DNA from 2 places in the Anaerotruncus sp. 80 genome. Region 2 is predicted to be linked to the other one. Evidence: riboswitches for the same ligand, from Rfam matches in the RefSeq annotation. Region 2 holds a riboswitch; the other holds the start of a gene.
The links. Region 2 has a riboswitch for glycine ahead of D1155_RS14175 (sodium:alanine symporter family protein). Riboswitches for the same ligand answer to the same signal wherever they lie in the genome.
Positions count from the first base shown of each region.

Region 1: another riboswitch for glycine. It lies ahead of D1155_RS02670 (TRIC cation channel family protein); the one in region 2 lies ahead of D1155_RS14175 (sodium:alanine symporter family protein).

Region 1 is NZ_QWES01000003.1:72,772-80,879, reverse strand. Features, by position in the region: gene D1155_RS02695 (HutD family protein) at 1-890, opposite strand, end outside; gene D1155_RS02690 (2-oxo acid dehydrogenase subunit E2) at 1,010-1,882, shown strand; gene D1155_RS02685 (C-GCAxxG-C-C family protein) at 1,893-2,303, shown strand; gene D1155_RS02680 (4Fe-4S binding protein) at 2,493-3,200, shown strand; gene D1155_RS02675 (PfkB family carbohydrate kinase) at 3,246-4,157, shown strand; gene D1155_RS02670 (TRIC cation channel family protein) at 4,210-4,857, opposite strand; glycine riboswitch at 4,997-5,086, opposite strand; gene D1155_RS02665 (hypothetical protein) at 5,200-5,637, opposite strand; tRNA gene D1155_RS02660 (tRNA-Ala) at 5,836-5,911, opposite strand; gene D1155_RS02655 (dynamin family protein) at 5,939-7,171, opposite strand; gene D1155_RS02650 (oligosaccharide flippase family protein) at 7,619-8,108, shown strand, end outside.
Region 2 is NZ_QWES01000037.1:6,639-14,746, reverse strand. Features, by position in the region: gene D1155_RS14190 (ribose-phosphate diphosphokinase) at 1-756, opposite strand, end outside; gene D1155_RS14185 (UDP-N-acetylglucosamine diphosphorylase) at 804-1,499, opposite strand; gene murC (UDP-N-acetylmuramate--L-alanine ligase) at 1,511-2,887, opposite strand; glycine riboswitch at 3,319-3,421, shown strand; gene D1155_RS14175 (sodium:alanine symporter family protein) at 3,516-4,928, shown strand; gene spoVG (septation regulator SpoVG) at 5,088-5,363, shown strand; gene D1155_RS14165 (CapA family protein) at 5,601-6,116, shown strand; gene pyk (pyruvate kinase) at 6,146-7,588, opposite strand; gene D1155_RS14155 (hypothetical protein) at 7,591-7,992, opposite strand.

The DNA of each region.
Region 1 (8,108 bases), on a different contig from region 2:
TCTGCCAAAAACCAGCCAACCAGTGCCAGTACCCATTGCAGTACCGTATCAAATCTGTTGTATCCTATGCCCAGAATCGCGCAAAACCCTAAAGTCGTAATAATGAAAGGAATATAAAACTGTTCCAGCTTCCGAATTGCCTTGGAAAGTTCTTCATCAAACCATTGATTTTTTAAACTCTTTATAATATATTTGGCACCGCGGAACTGCACGTTGGACAAATAAATGCAGGTCTTAAAATCGTCAAAGGAAACTCTTTCCCTCGGAATCACCGTAGCCGCCATCTCCTCCAGATGATAGTCGTAGAATATCTGCGCCCGAATCAGAGTGCCGTCTCCCATCACTGAAACTTCCGCCGGATTCCGATTCTCGTCGTTGATCACAAGCTGCTGCCCCGCAGTAAGCATTAGGGTTTCTCCGCAGACAGTCACTGCTGCAAAACCCTCAGTGCAATATAGCGCTGTCGTATAGCGCTCGAAAGATGGATAGGAGTCCCGATCCAGCGGTTTACTTTGCTCTTCCGCCATAATAACATCTAAGAAGCCTTCATTTCCTTTTTTAACCATCAGATTGTAGTCTGTGATTTTGCCAAAGCTCTTAGTCGTATATGCACCGTCAAAGCGATCCTGTTCAAAGGGCTGCAGCCTTGCCACCCGCACATCCTGATGGGCAAGCACTGCGTTTCCCGAAAGAACCATCAACACCCGGTCATAGTCCGCAAGCTTAGAAAAGGTCGTTTCTTCTAAGTCACACGTCGCACTGGACAAACGCCAAATAAAGTTCCTTTCCAGGTATCTGGATTCCTGTGGGAAAATCGCCAGCTGTGTAGTCGTTCCACCGGTCCAGTTCGATTTGTTAAAATCCGTTTCTTTATAAATCTTGTATTCCATATTTTTCTTCCCGGTTCATTAAGATATTCTTAATTATACCGCTCCTTTCTTGATTTCACAACCTTTTTATAGTATAATGCTACAGTGATTGAGTATTTTTTTCGATTGGAGATTTAGAAATGAAACGATCTGACGGATACAGACTTTCGGGCTGCGACCCGTTTTATGAGATTACGCCTTACATTATGCCCAAGCGATATGACGCAGTCAACTACATCGACCTGGAGCTGGATCTCGAGCCTATTCACAGCTATATAAACAAATGCCGCGCAAGTGGAGTTAAGATGGACCATATGAGCGTCATCCTTGCCGCTTATCTCAGATTGGTGTCTCAGTACCCCAATTTAAACCGTTTCGTCTGCAACAAGCGAATTTATGCCAGAAACCACTTCTGCGTATCCTTCACCACACTGAAGAATAATAATACCGAAGAAACTGTGACGAAAATTTATTTTAATTTAGACGATGATATCTTCGAAGTAAACAGAAAACTGGCAGAAGCTATCGAGTTGAATAAAAGCGCCGGTATCAATAATGCTACCGATATGCTACTTCGCGGTGTCATGCGAATTCCCTTTTTGGTCGGCGGCGTTGTCGGCGTTCTAAAATGGTGGGACAAGCATTTTTCTCTGCCTTTCAGCATTGTAGATGCCAGTCCGTTCCATACATCCCTCTTCATTACCAATCTGGCGTCTATTCGCCTGAAAGCCGTCTACCATCATATTTACGATTTCGGCACAACAGGTATCTTTATCGCCATGGGTCAGCCTGAAAAAAGACTTTTTAAGGTCGGCGAGGTCATCGAAGAGCGCAAAGTGCTTCCAATCAAGGTTTCTGCTGATGATAGAGTAGAATCCGGCTATTACTACGCGAGGTGTTTCCGCGAATTCAAACGCTATGCAGGTCACCCTGAGCTTTTAGAAGAAAAACCTCAGTCCATCACTCCCGACCCGAATTTAAAGGAAAAATACACAAAATTCATTGTAAAATAGAGAGAGCGACATGAACAGAAAAGAACTCGCAGTAAATCTGCACCACAAAAAATTCAACTGTGCCCAAGCTGTAGTCTGTGCCTTTGCGGATACCTTGGACTGTGACACAAAGACAATCTTTAAGCTGGCAGAAGCCTTTGGAAACGGAATGAGCACCCGCGGTACGTGCGGCGCAGTTTCCGCCATGGCGATGGTCATCGGCATGAAAGAATCCGACGGCGAATTGGATAATCCCAAGACAAAAGTAAACTGTTATAAGCTGATGAAAAAAGCGACCGAAATGTTTACTGCCAAAAACCAGTCTGTCATCTGCCGTGAACTCAAAGGACTTGACGGCGGCATCCCTCTTAGAAGCTGCGATGGCTGCATCGAAGATGCTGCTGCAATTTTGGATGAGCTGCTTTTTGACAACATGGAATAAACTTTTTTCACGAATTTTACAGGCAATGCAATTCTCTTTTGCTGCCTGTTCTTTTTTTGAGGAATATCTCACGATAATTCCCAAAATTACGCAGGTTTTAAGATTCGACTCACGTGGTATGAACACAACATTAAATTCATGTCATTAGGCACGTATAATCCAAATTCCATCATTAAGGAGGAAACAAATATGATTCGTAAAATTATTCAAATAGACAGTGAGAAGTGCAACGGCTGCGGGGCTTGTGCCGCTGCTTGTCACGAAGGCGCAATCGGCATGGTTGGCGGAAAAGCCAAACTGCTGCGCGACGACTACTGTGACGGTCTTGGCGACTGTCTTCCCACATGTCCAACGAACGCAATCACCTTTGTGGAGCGCGAAGCCGCTGCCTATGATGAGGAAGCAGTGAAAGCAAACATGATGACAAAAAAACTGGCAATCGAACTGCAAAACCTGCAGGCAAGCTGTCAGGGAGATTGCGCAGGCGGCGGCACTGATACAGACAGTGCTTCTGCGGGCAACAGCAAATCCGCTGCTTCAAAACTGACAAACTGGCCAGTACAGATAAAGTTGGCACCTCTTTCCGCACCATATTTTGACAAAGCAAATCTTCTGATTGCGGCAGACTGCACCGCCTATGCTTACGCAAAATTCCACGAGCAGTTTATGACAGGTCGCGTAACGCTGATTGGCTGTCCAAAGCTGGATGGTGTAGATTACAGCGAGAAGCTCAGTGAAGTCCTGCGGCGCAACAACATCTCCTCGGTCTCAGTGCTCCGTATGGAGGTCCCTTGCTGCGGCGGACTTGAGACTGCGGTTTCCCGTGCGATTTCTGCCAGCGGAAAATTTCTTCCATATCAGGTAGTGACGATTTCTGCAGAAGGTGATATACTATAAAACGAAGTTACAGCGAAGTTTTAGTTAATATGGAGTTATCCGCAAGTGAAAAAGATTTTAGTCATCGGCTCTACAGTTGCCGATATCATCATCAATCTGGACTTTCTGCCCACTACGGCACAGGATGTCCACGTTAAATCGCAATCCATGTCTCTGGGCGGCTGCGCACACAACGTAGCGGACATGATTCGTCATTTCGGCGTGCCTTACACACTGTTTTCTCCAGTGGGTACAGGACTTTACGGAGATTTCGTCCGCAATCAGCTGGCCTCAAAAGGACTGGCTTCACCTATGCCAACGCCGGATATGGCAAATGGATGCTGCTACTGCTTTGTGGAAGAAAGCGGCGAGCGAACCTTTATTGTAGACCATGGCGCAGAGTATCTCTTTTACAAAGAGTGGTTTGACATGCTGAATCTGTCAAAGCTACAGTGTGCCTACATCTGCGGTCTAGAAATAGAAGATAAGACAGGCAGCACTATCGTAGATTTTCTAGAAACCAGCGGGCTGCCGGTGTTCTACGCACCCGGTCCTCGAATCTGTCTCATTGACGATGCATTAATGGAACGAATTTTTGCACTACGCCCAATACTCCACTTAAACGAGGACGAAATTTGTCGTTATACTGGCTGTGTTGCTATTTCCGATGCTGCCGCGGTATTACATAAAAAAACGCAAAATACCATCATCATTACCAACGGTGCCAACGGCGCTTACTATTTCGATGGAACTGCAGGCGGCGAGGGTCTTGTACACGTAGCACCGGTGCCTGCCGAAAAAATCGTTGACACCATCGGTGCTGGCGACGGTCACTGCGGCGCAGTGATGGCAGGGCTTTCCATGGGACTTTCCATGTACGATGCTATCGCAAAGGCTAACGCTGCCTCCTCTCTGGTGGTATCCAACAAAGGCGGCGTCCTATCCGATGAAGAGTTCAAAGCAGGCGGAATCCTGTAATAAAAAGCGAAGCTGTCTTGATTACAATTAGACAGCTCCTTTATATTCCACATTACCTGTCGCTTGTACCGACACCCGGTTTCGGCAGACTCCATCTGAACTTTGCAGCCAGAAGCCGCAGCACCAAAACAATGACAACTCCTGCGATAATTGATACGCCCTGCCCAAAGGGCTCCCACATCAAAGAGCAAATCACTGCACCAATCAGAGAAGCGCTGGCATAAAAATGCTTTACGAAGATATAAGGCGGATCCTGTGCCATAACATCGCGGAGCACACCTCCCCCAACACCTGTCACCGCTCCGACAAAAATCATCAGAAACAAACTAAAATCTGTAGAAACACTATAAGCTGTTTCGATTCCTACAACAGTAAAAATGCCCAGACCCACAGAATCCATCCAAAGCATTATCAAATCATAATAATTCTGCCTTTTAGAAAAGAGCCTTTGCATCCAAGGAGTGCAGACAATTAATGCCGTTCCTATCGCTACGATAGCATAAATTGGATTCTGAAATGTCTTTGGCGGTGTAATCCCTAAGATTAAGTCGCGAATCACACCACCGCCCACTGCTGTAGTAAGACCTAAGATAGAAATGCCTAAAATGTCCATGCCCTTGCGAATACCGGTCATGGCGCCAGAAACAGAAAAAGCAACAGTTCCAATAATTTCGAGAATAAAAGAAATATATGCAGACACAAAAACCACCTCCAAGCGTATCTTGCATGAGTAAATGAGATAGAATATTACACTCTGTCTTTTTACCTGAAAGATTCTTCCGCCCCTTCACGGGCAGAGTTGCTTCATCGGTGGTTTCTTTTTACACTTTCCAGAGGTCTGTCCGGAAACGGTCCTGTTGCCTGAGAGTTTTGCCCCTTCGGCGGCACGGCGCTAGCCTTAAGCCCATGCGCTCTCCCGATTCCATCATCCAGATAAACAAAGTATACCATATAAAAAAAATGCTTGTCAACGGGGATTTTCCTCACCAGAATATGTGCGAATGCCTGTAAAAAGGAGGGCACTGTCTTCAGAATCTCTGGTTTAATGTTCTCTTCTCTTTAAAAGTTCTGTTTCCAAACGATTTACACGAAGAAGCAGCATTTCTCTTTCCTGGTTTACTTTCAAAGCTTCATCGAGTTTTCTATCCAAGCTCAAATGCCCCTCTGCTATAACTGCTATATTTCTGTTTACTTCTCTTTCCAATGTGATTTTAATCTCTCGGATATCCTTAGTAAATCTTTCGTCCATCTCCGAAACTCTTGTGTCGAGACACGTCACCTTTTCGTCAAGGTCCGATACCTTCTCGTCGAGGCACGTCACCTTCTCGTCAAGGCACGTCACCTTCTCGTCAAGGCACGTCACCTTCTCGTCAAGACACGATACCTTCTCGTCGAGATATGTCACTTTATTATCAAGACTGTTTAATTTCTCTTCCATCCTCTCTAATTTGTCCAAAATCATCCTAGTTTCTTCTGTCATTATAATGCTTCCCTTCTCCTGTCATGCAACTAAGTCTTACGTTGGATTTTTATTATAGCATAAAGACGGTTACTCTACAATTCCCAAGATTTTCTGAAAATGTTTGCACCCTTTTACAGAATTTCTATGACCCCCAATTCATCTCACAATGTATATAAAACGCCGAAGCGCTTGTCTCCGACGTAATTCAATCTTCTATGGTGGACCCGATGGGGATTGAACCCACGGCCTCTGCGTTGCGAACGCAGCGCTCTCCCAGCTGAGCTACGGGCCCATAAAAGGGAGATATCTCCCTTAATTCTTATAATTCCTCTCTGATTCTGCGCAAACTCCGACCTAGTCTGTTAATCGCATTGATTCTGCGCACAACTGCATAAGCATTTTCTTCCCTATAAAGCAAAATGTCACTCAAAGTTGTATTCAAATCATTGCATAGCGTATCGACCTCACGCAAGAAGTCGTCTTTACTCATTACCACAATTCCTGCCGGCAATTCTTCAATCTCATATTGATACTCCATGCCAAACAGCTCCAATACCTTCGCCGACAGCTGTATCTTGATTTCGTTTAAATGCAGTTCATAAAAGCCTTCCGTTGCTGCAGCTTTTGTTCTGCATGCCTGAACGGTCTCATGGATTTGCTCAAAACAATCATCAAGCTCCTTGTATTCCATGTTCATAGCTTTCCAGTAAAAATCCAGCTGATTCAACGTTCTGGAAATCAAATCTTTCAGTTTCTTGGCTGCGGACTCCTCCAGAATCTCTCCGACATTTTTCAGGCAGTCCTCAGCAATGGAGGTTTTCAATTCCTCTACGCCAGCACCCGTTTTAGCGCTGACAGGAAACATTGCTACAGAGTCAACACCCATCAGCTGACAGAGAAGTTTCTGGCAGTACTGCACATAAGCCTGTAAATCCGCTTCTCCAACCACATCAATCTTATTTACAGCAAAATAAAATTTCCCTGCAAATTCTTTGGTACTCTGCAGAAAATCAATCTCAATCTGATTAATGGGACTGTCCACTGACAGCAGGAAAATCACCGCATCACTTTCCTTCATGTAGTGATATGCCGTTTCCGTGTTATTTTTATGAAAAGAACCAACGCCAGGCGTATCCACAAAGGTTAAACCATCTTTGAGAAACTCCGATGGCGTACGCAAAATCACCGAATCCACTCCTAACCTGTTATCCGCATTTTCCTGCTCGCTAATAAATGCTGAAAGCTCTTCAAACTCAATCGGTGTCACCACGCCATTTTGAAAATGCACCTCACACCCTTTATCTCCATAAACAACACGAGTAACAGCCGATGTAATAGGTACAATGCCGACAGGCAAAATCTCAGCCCCCAAAATCGCATTGGAAAGGCTGCTCTTTCCTCTCTTAAACTGACCGATGATCGATACCGTCATATCTCTTTTTTGCAATTTATCAATTAAAGTCCGCACTTCTTTCGCCTGCCCGCTGCAGGCTCCATCCGCTGCAAGCAGTTCATATACGCTCTGACTTTGCTCTAAAACTTTTCCGCTCATTAAAATGTTTCTCCTAATAAATTACTGACTTTTTCAGTATATCACAGGAAATTATGCAGTGCAATACAAACCGGCGCATAGACACGGCAAACGCGCGAAAAGTATCACGAACCATCAATACTGACAAATGATAGCAGCATACAGAATTTTGTCAGCAAATCGTGAAAAAAGCCATCCTAATAGGCTGAAATCCTGACAGAACTGACAAAAATCTAAAAAGCTGTCAGTTTTGTCTGTTCCAGAAAAGCACTAAACGTTTCTCGTGGGTTTGCCCTGCCGCACAGAACATTCCTATCTTCTCCTTGCAATACAGCTCCATTCTTGTCATTGTTTGAATGTTATATATTGGCATAGCATATATCTTCTAAATTTTCAAGTATTCCATTTGTAATGATGTATACTGTTAGTTCCTCTCTCATATATATAGGCATATCAAGGAGTGTGTCTATGACCTTTGGAAAAGTAAAACAAAATATCATGGTACTGGCCGTATCTAATCTGATTATCGGTCTAATTGAATTTATTTTCAACATATATCTAACCAGAATTCTCGGCGCAGAAGGCCTCGGTCTCTTAAGCCTGATAGCTCCCATCAACTGCCTTTTTCTTTCCTTTATGACAGAGGGCATCGTTGTTACCATGTCTAAAATTTCCGCAAAAAACCAGCATTTTGCAGCCTATACCGAAATGAATCAGTCTGTAAAAATCGCTACCTGTGCCAGCTTTTTCTGGTCTGTTTTTCTTGTTGGTATCGTTTTAATTACCGCAAAGCCTATCGCCTCCGGTTTTCTTGGCGACAGCAAGCTTGTTTATCCCATCCTCGCTACCTGTCCTTTAATGATTTTAATGTCCATCTCTAACATCACTAAGGGACACTTTCTGGGACTTACAAAGATAAGAATTCCCTCTGCAATCAACATCAGTGAAAAAATTCTGC
Region 2 (8,108 bases):
CGTTGCACAAGCATAAACTGCCTTTGCTCCCAGTTCCTTGATTGCATTTGCTGCATTGGAGATGGTACCTGCAGTGTCAATCATGTCATCAAGAATAATGCAGTTCTTGCCGTCAATATTACCGATAATGTTCATAATCTCACTCTTGTTCGGCTCCGGTCTTCTCTTATCTACAATAGCAATCGGGCAATTTAAGTACTGCGCCATGTTTCTTGCGCGAGTTACGCTGCCGTGATCTGGCGATACAACACAGACATCTTCCAGTGCTTTATCTTTAAAATATCTTGCCAGAATCGGCATTCCAACCAGATGATCAACTGGGATGTCGAAATATCCCTGAATCTGATTTGCATGTAAGTCCATAGAAACCACTCTGTCAGCACCTGCTGCAACCAGAAGATTTGCCACAAGCTTTGCTGTAATTGGATCTCTTGCCTTAGCTTTTCTGTCCTGTCTTGCGTATCCATAATACGGAATTACCGCATTAATTCTTCCGGCAGAAGCTCTCTTCATGGCATCAATCATGATGAGCAGCTCCATCAGATTATCGTTTACCGGGTCACAAGTTGACTGCACGATGTAAACATCGATTCCTCTGACTGATTCCCAAAGATTGACAGAAATCTCGCCATCACTGAATTTTGTTACTGTAGCTTTACCCAGCGGCTTACCCATAATAGATGCGATTTCTTCTGCCAGCTTCGTGTGTGAATTTCCGGAAAACACTTTAAAATCCGAAAAAACGCCGTTTTTCATGTTTTGTACCTCTTTCTTTCTTCGATTGTTGCCAATCATGTTACTTATTATTTCTTTTTGTATAATCCCTTTTCCCGTGCCCAGCCTTCGATGTTCCGCTGTCTTTGCCTTGCAATTGCAAGAGAATCTTTCGGAACATCTTCTGTAATAGTGCTTCCGGCAGCAATGTATGCGCCGTCTTCCACAGAAACCGGCGATACCAGATTGGTATTGCAGCCAATAAATGCTCCGTCCCCAATGTTTGAGCGATGCTTGTTTGTTCCGTCATAGTTGACAAATACCACACCGCAACCTATATTCACATCTCTTCCGACGTCTGAATCCCCTATGTAAGTCAGATGAGATGCTTTTGAACCGTCTCCAAGAGACGAATTCTTGACCTCCACAAAATCTCCGACCTTGCAGTTTTCACCAATGGTGCAGCCCGGTCTGAGATAGGCAAAAGGTCCCACTTTGGTACCTTTTCCCACTTTACTCTCCATAATCACTGAACTCTGCACGGACGCACCGTCAGAGATGACAGAATCCTTAATTCTCGTATTCTGATAAATGGTGCAGCCCTCTCCGATAAAAGTCTGCCCTTCCAAAGTCACGCAAGGACCAATCAAGGTGCCGGCACCGATGGTAACCGTTTCGTCGATATACGCAGTGTTGATATCGACGAACTCCACCCCATTTTCCAGATGGCGAATAGCAACCTGCTTGCGCAGGGCTTCCTTTTCTTTATAATCTAAATATGTCATCTTACTCCTCTTTACCTCTCCATAATTAAATCGCCAACCTTGTAAATATCTCCTGCTCCCATGGTGATAACTAAATCTCCAGCTTCTGCATTCTTCTTTACATAGTTTGCAATTTCTTCAAAGCTGCTCATATAATAAACCTTTTTGTCAGGATGTTCTTTCTTAATTTCTCCAGCAAGTTCCTCAGATGAAATCTTATAGATATCCTTTTCTCTCGCCGCATAAATATCTGCAAGCAGCAAAACATCCGCCTCTTCGAAGGAGGCAGCAAAATCATTGAACAAAGCTAATGTTCTCGTATATGTGTGAGGCTGAAATAAGCACCACAGCTTATTGTGCGGGATATTATGAGCCGCAGCCAAAGTTGCCTTAATTTCCGTCGGATGGTGCGCATAATCGTCTACCAGTTTAACACCATTTTCTGTGGTGCCAACAATATCAAAGCGCCTTTGAGTTCCCTTAAATGCGCCCAAAGTTTCTATAATGATTTTTGAATCCACCCCCAACTGATGGCAGCAGGCAAAAGCCCCCACCGCATTGAGAATATTGTGTTCACCCGGTACTCTCAGCTTCACTGTACCTAAATTTTCGCCCTGATAATTTACATTAAAAACAGGCATGCCTTCACTGTCAAAAGACACGTCTGCAATATGATAGGTGCAGCTTTCGTTATAACCATAGGTGATGGCACCAGGGATGTCCTTGATAATTTTGCTGACAAAAGGATTTGCATCATATGCAATTATTTTTCCATCTTCCGGCACTGCCTTAGCAAATCGGTCAAAGGAGCTTACGATATGGTCGATATCCTTAAAGTAATCCAAATGATCCGAGTCGATATTCAAAATGACTTCGATTTTAGGACGAAGTTCCAAAAAACTATCTCTATATTCACACGCCTCTGTTACAAAGTACTGACTCGCTCCAACCTTTACATTTCCGCCAATCTCAGCCAGATTGCCGCCGACTAAGATGGTCGGATCCAGCTTGGCACTGTTTAAAATTAAAGAAACCATAGAAGTGGTTGTAGTCTTGCCGTGGGTCCCGCTAATCGCGATACTGTTTGCAAAATCATCCATTAAAGTCCCCAAAACCTCTGCTCTGCCTGCCAGCGGAATATTCTTTTCTCTAGCTCTGACAATCTCCGGATTCTCTTCCGCTATGGCTGCAGAATACACAATCAGGTCTGCATTTTCTACATTCGATTCTCTATGGCCTATATAAATTTCTGCACCTTTTCTTTTTAAATTCTCGGTTAGATCTGACGCCTTCATATCTGAGCCAGAAACATGATAGCCTCTCGCCAGTAAAATCTCTGCAATGGCAGAAAGTCCTACACCTCCAATTCCAATACAGTGTATATTTTTATAATCACTCAGCTGAATCATTGCCTATTCCTCCAAATTTAATCTATATTTACTCTATTCTCATAGTTTGACTCTTGTTTCCAAAATTATGTGAATGACCTTACGAAGCGCCGTAAAAATTATTCTGGAATCATTATATCGCGACTATTCCGCTTTCCCTCTTGAATCGAAAGGAGCGATTCAATGATTCCTACCTTGTGAAACGCCGTAAAAATTATTCTGGAATCATTATAACATATTCCGCTCAAAAATGTTTACCATTTGACAAAAAAGTTGAAGAATATAGCTGTAAACTTTTTCGAGATTATTTCTTTCTAAAACTTATTACTACAATAAAGGCGCGAAAGTATCCTTGTACAAAAAATTCCTTGCCAAACTTAAATTTGTATGATAGACTCTAGTACGTTAGTTTACATGTCGACTGGCAAAGATATTCTGCCGGTCTGAAAGAAAACTATCTCTCTGGAGAGAACCGAAAGGTCGCCGAAGGTTTAAGCGGGCAGGTCTAAGCAGCCTATCCGTGATATCTCAGGCAAAGAGGACAGAGCCAATAGTTCAATCTAAATAGCTTATGTCATCCCTCCAGAGCCGAATTTACTAAATTCGGCTTTTGTTTTGCTTTAAATTATCAAAAAGAGGAGATGAAACAATGAATTTCACAGAATTAATCAAGAGCATAGACGATTTCGTCTGGGGCATTCCCCTCATCGTGCTCATCATGGGTACTGGTATCCTTTTGACTTGCCGTGTTAAGCTTTTGCAAGTCAGAAAACTGGGAAAGGCCTTAAAGTTTATGGTCAGCAATAAAGAAGGTGGTGAAGGTGAAGTTACCAGCTTCGGCGCATTTTGCACCGCTATGGCAGCCACCATCGGTACAGGAAACATCGTAGGTGTTGCCACTGCCGTTGTTGCAGGCGGTCCCGGCGCTCTGTTCTGGATGATTGTTGCAGCTTTCTTCGGTATGGCAACTAAGTATTCCGAAGGTGTGCTCGCTATCAAGTACAGAACCATCGACGCAGAGGGACATGCCCTGGGTGGTCCTTTCTACTACATCGAAAAAGGTATGGGCACAAGCTGGAAGTGGCTTGCAAAGCTGTTTGCGATTTTCGGAATCGGCGCAGGACTTCTCGGAATCGGTACGATTACACAAGTAAACGGGATTGCCTCCGCTGTAAAGAACTTTGCGGATCCTAACAGTCAGCATACCATGACGCTTTTTGGAGCGGAATACTCTATTGCAGTAGTTGCAACAGCTATCATCGTTGCAGTTGCAACAGCATTAGTTGTAATTGGGGGTATCCAGCGTATTTCCAGCGTTACCACCATTATCGTCCCATTTATGGCAATCACTTACGTTGTCGTATGTGTTGCCATTATCCTTTACAATATTAAAGCGTTCCCTGCCGCCATCGTCACTATCGTGCAGTCCGCATTCGGCTTAAAAGCTGTCGCAGGCGGCGCTCTTGGTGCTATGATGGTAGCCGTTCAAAATGGTGTTGCAAGAGGAATTTTTTCCAACGAGGCAGGTCTTGGCAGCGCACCAATTGCTGCTGCTGCAGCACAGACAAAGACCAGCGTAAGACAGGGATTGATTTCTATGACAGGTACTTTCATTGATACTATCATCATCTGTACCATGACAGGAACTACCCTGATTATTACAGGAGCAACTGAGCTGGGTCTTGAAGGCGCAGAATGTACTGCGTATGCTTTCGGCAAAGGGCTCCCTTGGAGTCAGAGCACAGGTGCGTTCATCCTGATGATGTGTCTCGCATTCTTTGCATTCACAACAATTCTTGGCTGGGACTATTATTCAGAAAGATGTCTGGAATACCTGGCAGGCAAGAAAAAAGGCATTCTTATGACTTACAAATGGCTGTACATCTTTGCAGTGCTGATTGGACCATTCCTGACCGTTGAAGCAGTATGGACCATCGCTGATATTTTTAACGGACTAATGGCAATTCCGAACCTGATTGCACTGGTTGCCCTCAGCGGCGTTGTTGCCAGAGAAACCAAAGACTTCTTTGAAAAAGAGGCACACCTTAAGCTAGGAGCCTAAGACCTCTACGCAAAATTGAATATCGACTTTTAATCAAATCATCCTAAAACAACCTGAAAGAATCAGATATTTTAGTTATTAAATATTGCCACACACTGGAAAATGTTATATAATAATAGTGCCTTTATGGGCACCATACGGCAAGAAAGGTGGTCAATTATGAACATAACTGATGTAAGAATCCGTAAGATTAACGACGAAGGAAAAATGAAAGCCGTGGTCTCTATCACATTTGATGACGAATTCGTAGTACATGACATCAAGATTATTGAAGGACAGAACGGACTATTCATTGCCATGCCTAGCAGAAAGATGGGAGAAGGTGACTTCAGAGACATCGCGCATCCGCTACTTTCCGAGACTAGATCCAAAATTAAAGACGCGATTTTTACTGAGTACGAAAAACTTTTAACGGAAAAAGAATCCGAAGAATGACCGACAAGAACTAACTAGTTATATTATTAGCTGCTTCAAAAGAAGCAGCTTTTTCCTTGTGTTTTTCATATTTTTAGTTTCCTATCTTTTTATAATTTACATAAATTAACATCAATATAGTCCTCAATTTATGTTATAATGAATCATATTGAACTAAACATTGAAAGGAACTATCATGCGAACTCTACTTGAACACTGGAAAATCATCCTACTTATTTTTACAGCAGTCGTCCTTCTATGCCTTTTTGTGTATCACTTCAGAAGAAAGAAGGCGCTGAGTATATACTGATTTATTTCCACAGCGGTATTGAATTCACAAATTCCTCTTCACCTAAGCAGCAGAGAATTGCAAAAGAAATTGCAAACGCCGGCGCCGATTATATTCTGTGCTCCCATTCTCACACTGTACAGGAATACGATATCATAACCGGTTCCAAAGGTAAACAAGTACCTGTTATCTATGGCATGGGCAACTTTATTTCCCATATGACCAAACGAATTGAAGTATCCTACGGTATCATGATGTCCCTGACACTTACCAAAGAAAACGGTCAGGTTCGCCTTTCCAACGAAGGGTATTATCCACTGCGGGTTTTTACAAACAACGACGATACTGGCAGAAAATATCAACTGATACCATGTACTGATTCAGGTATAGCGGCAATTTCCGATGAAGCTATGGTTCGCAGACTAAAAAGTGGACGAAAAAGAATAAAAAAATACGTCGGAAGCAACATAAAAATGCTAAGGTGACCTTTCACAAGGTCACCTTTTTCAACTATTTAAGCCTCTACAACTCGAATAATATTAGTATTTCCTGGCACATCCACAGGTAAACCTGCGGTAATTACAATCTTATCTCCCTGTTTCAAAAGTTCGGCACTGACAGCCTTACGCACACAATGCGAAAAAAGCTCCTCAATCTCATACCGATAGTTTGCCATAATCGGACATACGCCCCAGACCAGCGCCAACTGGTGGAAGGTTTTCTCGTAAGGAGTGGCGCCAATAATTCTGATAGTCGGACGAAATTTAGACATCCTCTTTGCTGTATATCCAGTCTTGGTAATCGCCATAATTGCACCAGCTTTGATATCTTTTGCCAAAGTACAGGCGGCATGTCCCACTGCATTCGTCACATCCTCTGCATCCATCTCATGCCATACTGTATCTCTTCCCGGCACAGTGGGCTGATCTGCTTCTGCCTGCTGCGCAATTTTTGCCATCGTTGCCACAGCTTCCACCGGATACCGTCCCGCCGCTGTCTCCCCAGAAAGCATGACCGCTGTTGTTCCATCAAAAACTGCATTAGCAACGTCAGTAATCTCTGCTCTCGTCGGAATCGGGCTTGTAATCATAGATTCCAACATTTGGGTTGCAGTAATTACAATTTTGCCTGACTGGACACAACGTCTGATAAAACGCTTCTGAATGCCCGGCAGCTTTTCGTAAGCTACCTCCACACCCATATCTCCTCTGGCAACCATAATGCCATCAGCCAACTGCAGAATTTCCTCAAAATTTTCAATCCCCTGTGTGCTCTCTATCTTTGCAATCAGCTTAATTTCTTTGCCTCCATTTTCGTCCAGCAGACTCCTGACTGCACGCACATCGCCAGCGGAACGTACAAAGGATGCTGCAATATAATCCACATCATTGGCGATACCAAACAAAATATCAGCTTTATCCTGCTCGCTGAGATACTGCATATTCAAATTGACGTTGGGCAGGTTAATTCCCTTATGGTTGCTGATTTTCCCGCCGTGTACAACAATTCCCTTTACATCGGTATCTGTAATTTCAGTTACTTTAATTACAATTTTTCCATCATTAATGAGTACCAGATTTCCACAAGACAGTTCTTTGGGGAAATCCTGATATGTTACAGCCGCCATGTACTTGGTTCCCATCACGTCTTGCGTCGTTAAGATAAAGGACTGTCCGTCATCCAGTATTTCCTCCCCTTTTTCAAAATCTCTGAGACGTATTTCCGGTCCTTTTGTATCAAGCAGCACTGCCGCCGGATAGCCCAGCTCATCTCGCACGATGCGGAAGTTCTCTATTGTTTTCTTATGTTCCTCATGAGTGCCATGAGAAAAGTTGATTCTGGCCACGTTCATGCCTGCCTCAAGCATATCCCGCAAGGTTTCCCGGTCTCTGGATGCCGGTCCAATGGTACAAACAATCTTCGTCTTTCTCATATGTAATTCGCCTTTCTCTATCATTTCTATACCTTCTTCTGAAATTCTGTATTACAGCTGTGGCATTTTATCTTTATTGTACCTTTACCTCTCGGTGCACGCATTTTTTGTCCGCAGCCCGGGCACTTAAAATAAGCATAATACCGCCATTCATACTGTTTCTGACGAAAAGATTTCCCCTTTGTTAATCTGAACTTCTGTGTCAGATACCAGGTATTCTCCCTCTCTCGCTTATAGAGATTCCTTGAAAAAATTCTGTAATAGGCATAGATAAAAATCATTAATCCTAAATAGTAAAACAGATTCTCTAAGGTGAACATAGAGACGATTAAAAAAGTCATCGCAACAATCAAAAGAAAACGCCCATACTGGTCAACCCCTCTGCGTCCCTGCATAAACTGATATATTCTGTAACGAAAACCATTCATCTTCTTCTCGCCTCCAACTGTCACCTTTTATATCATACTACCATATTACACTTTATTTGTATATTCTTTATCTCAACTCTGTGAAGAAGTTGTGATTTTATTTCATTTTGTGGTAT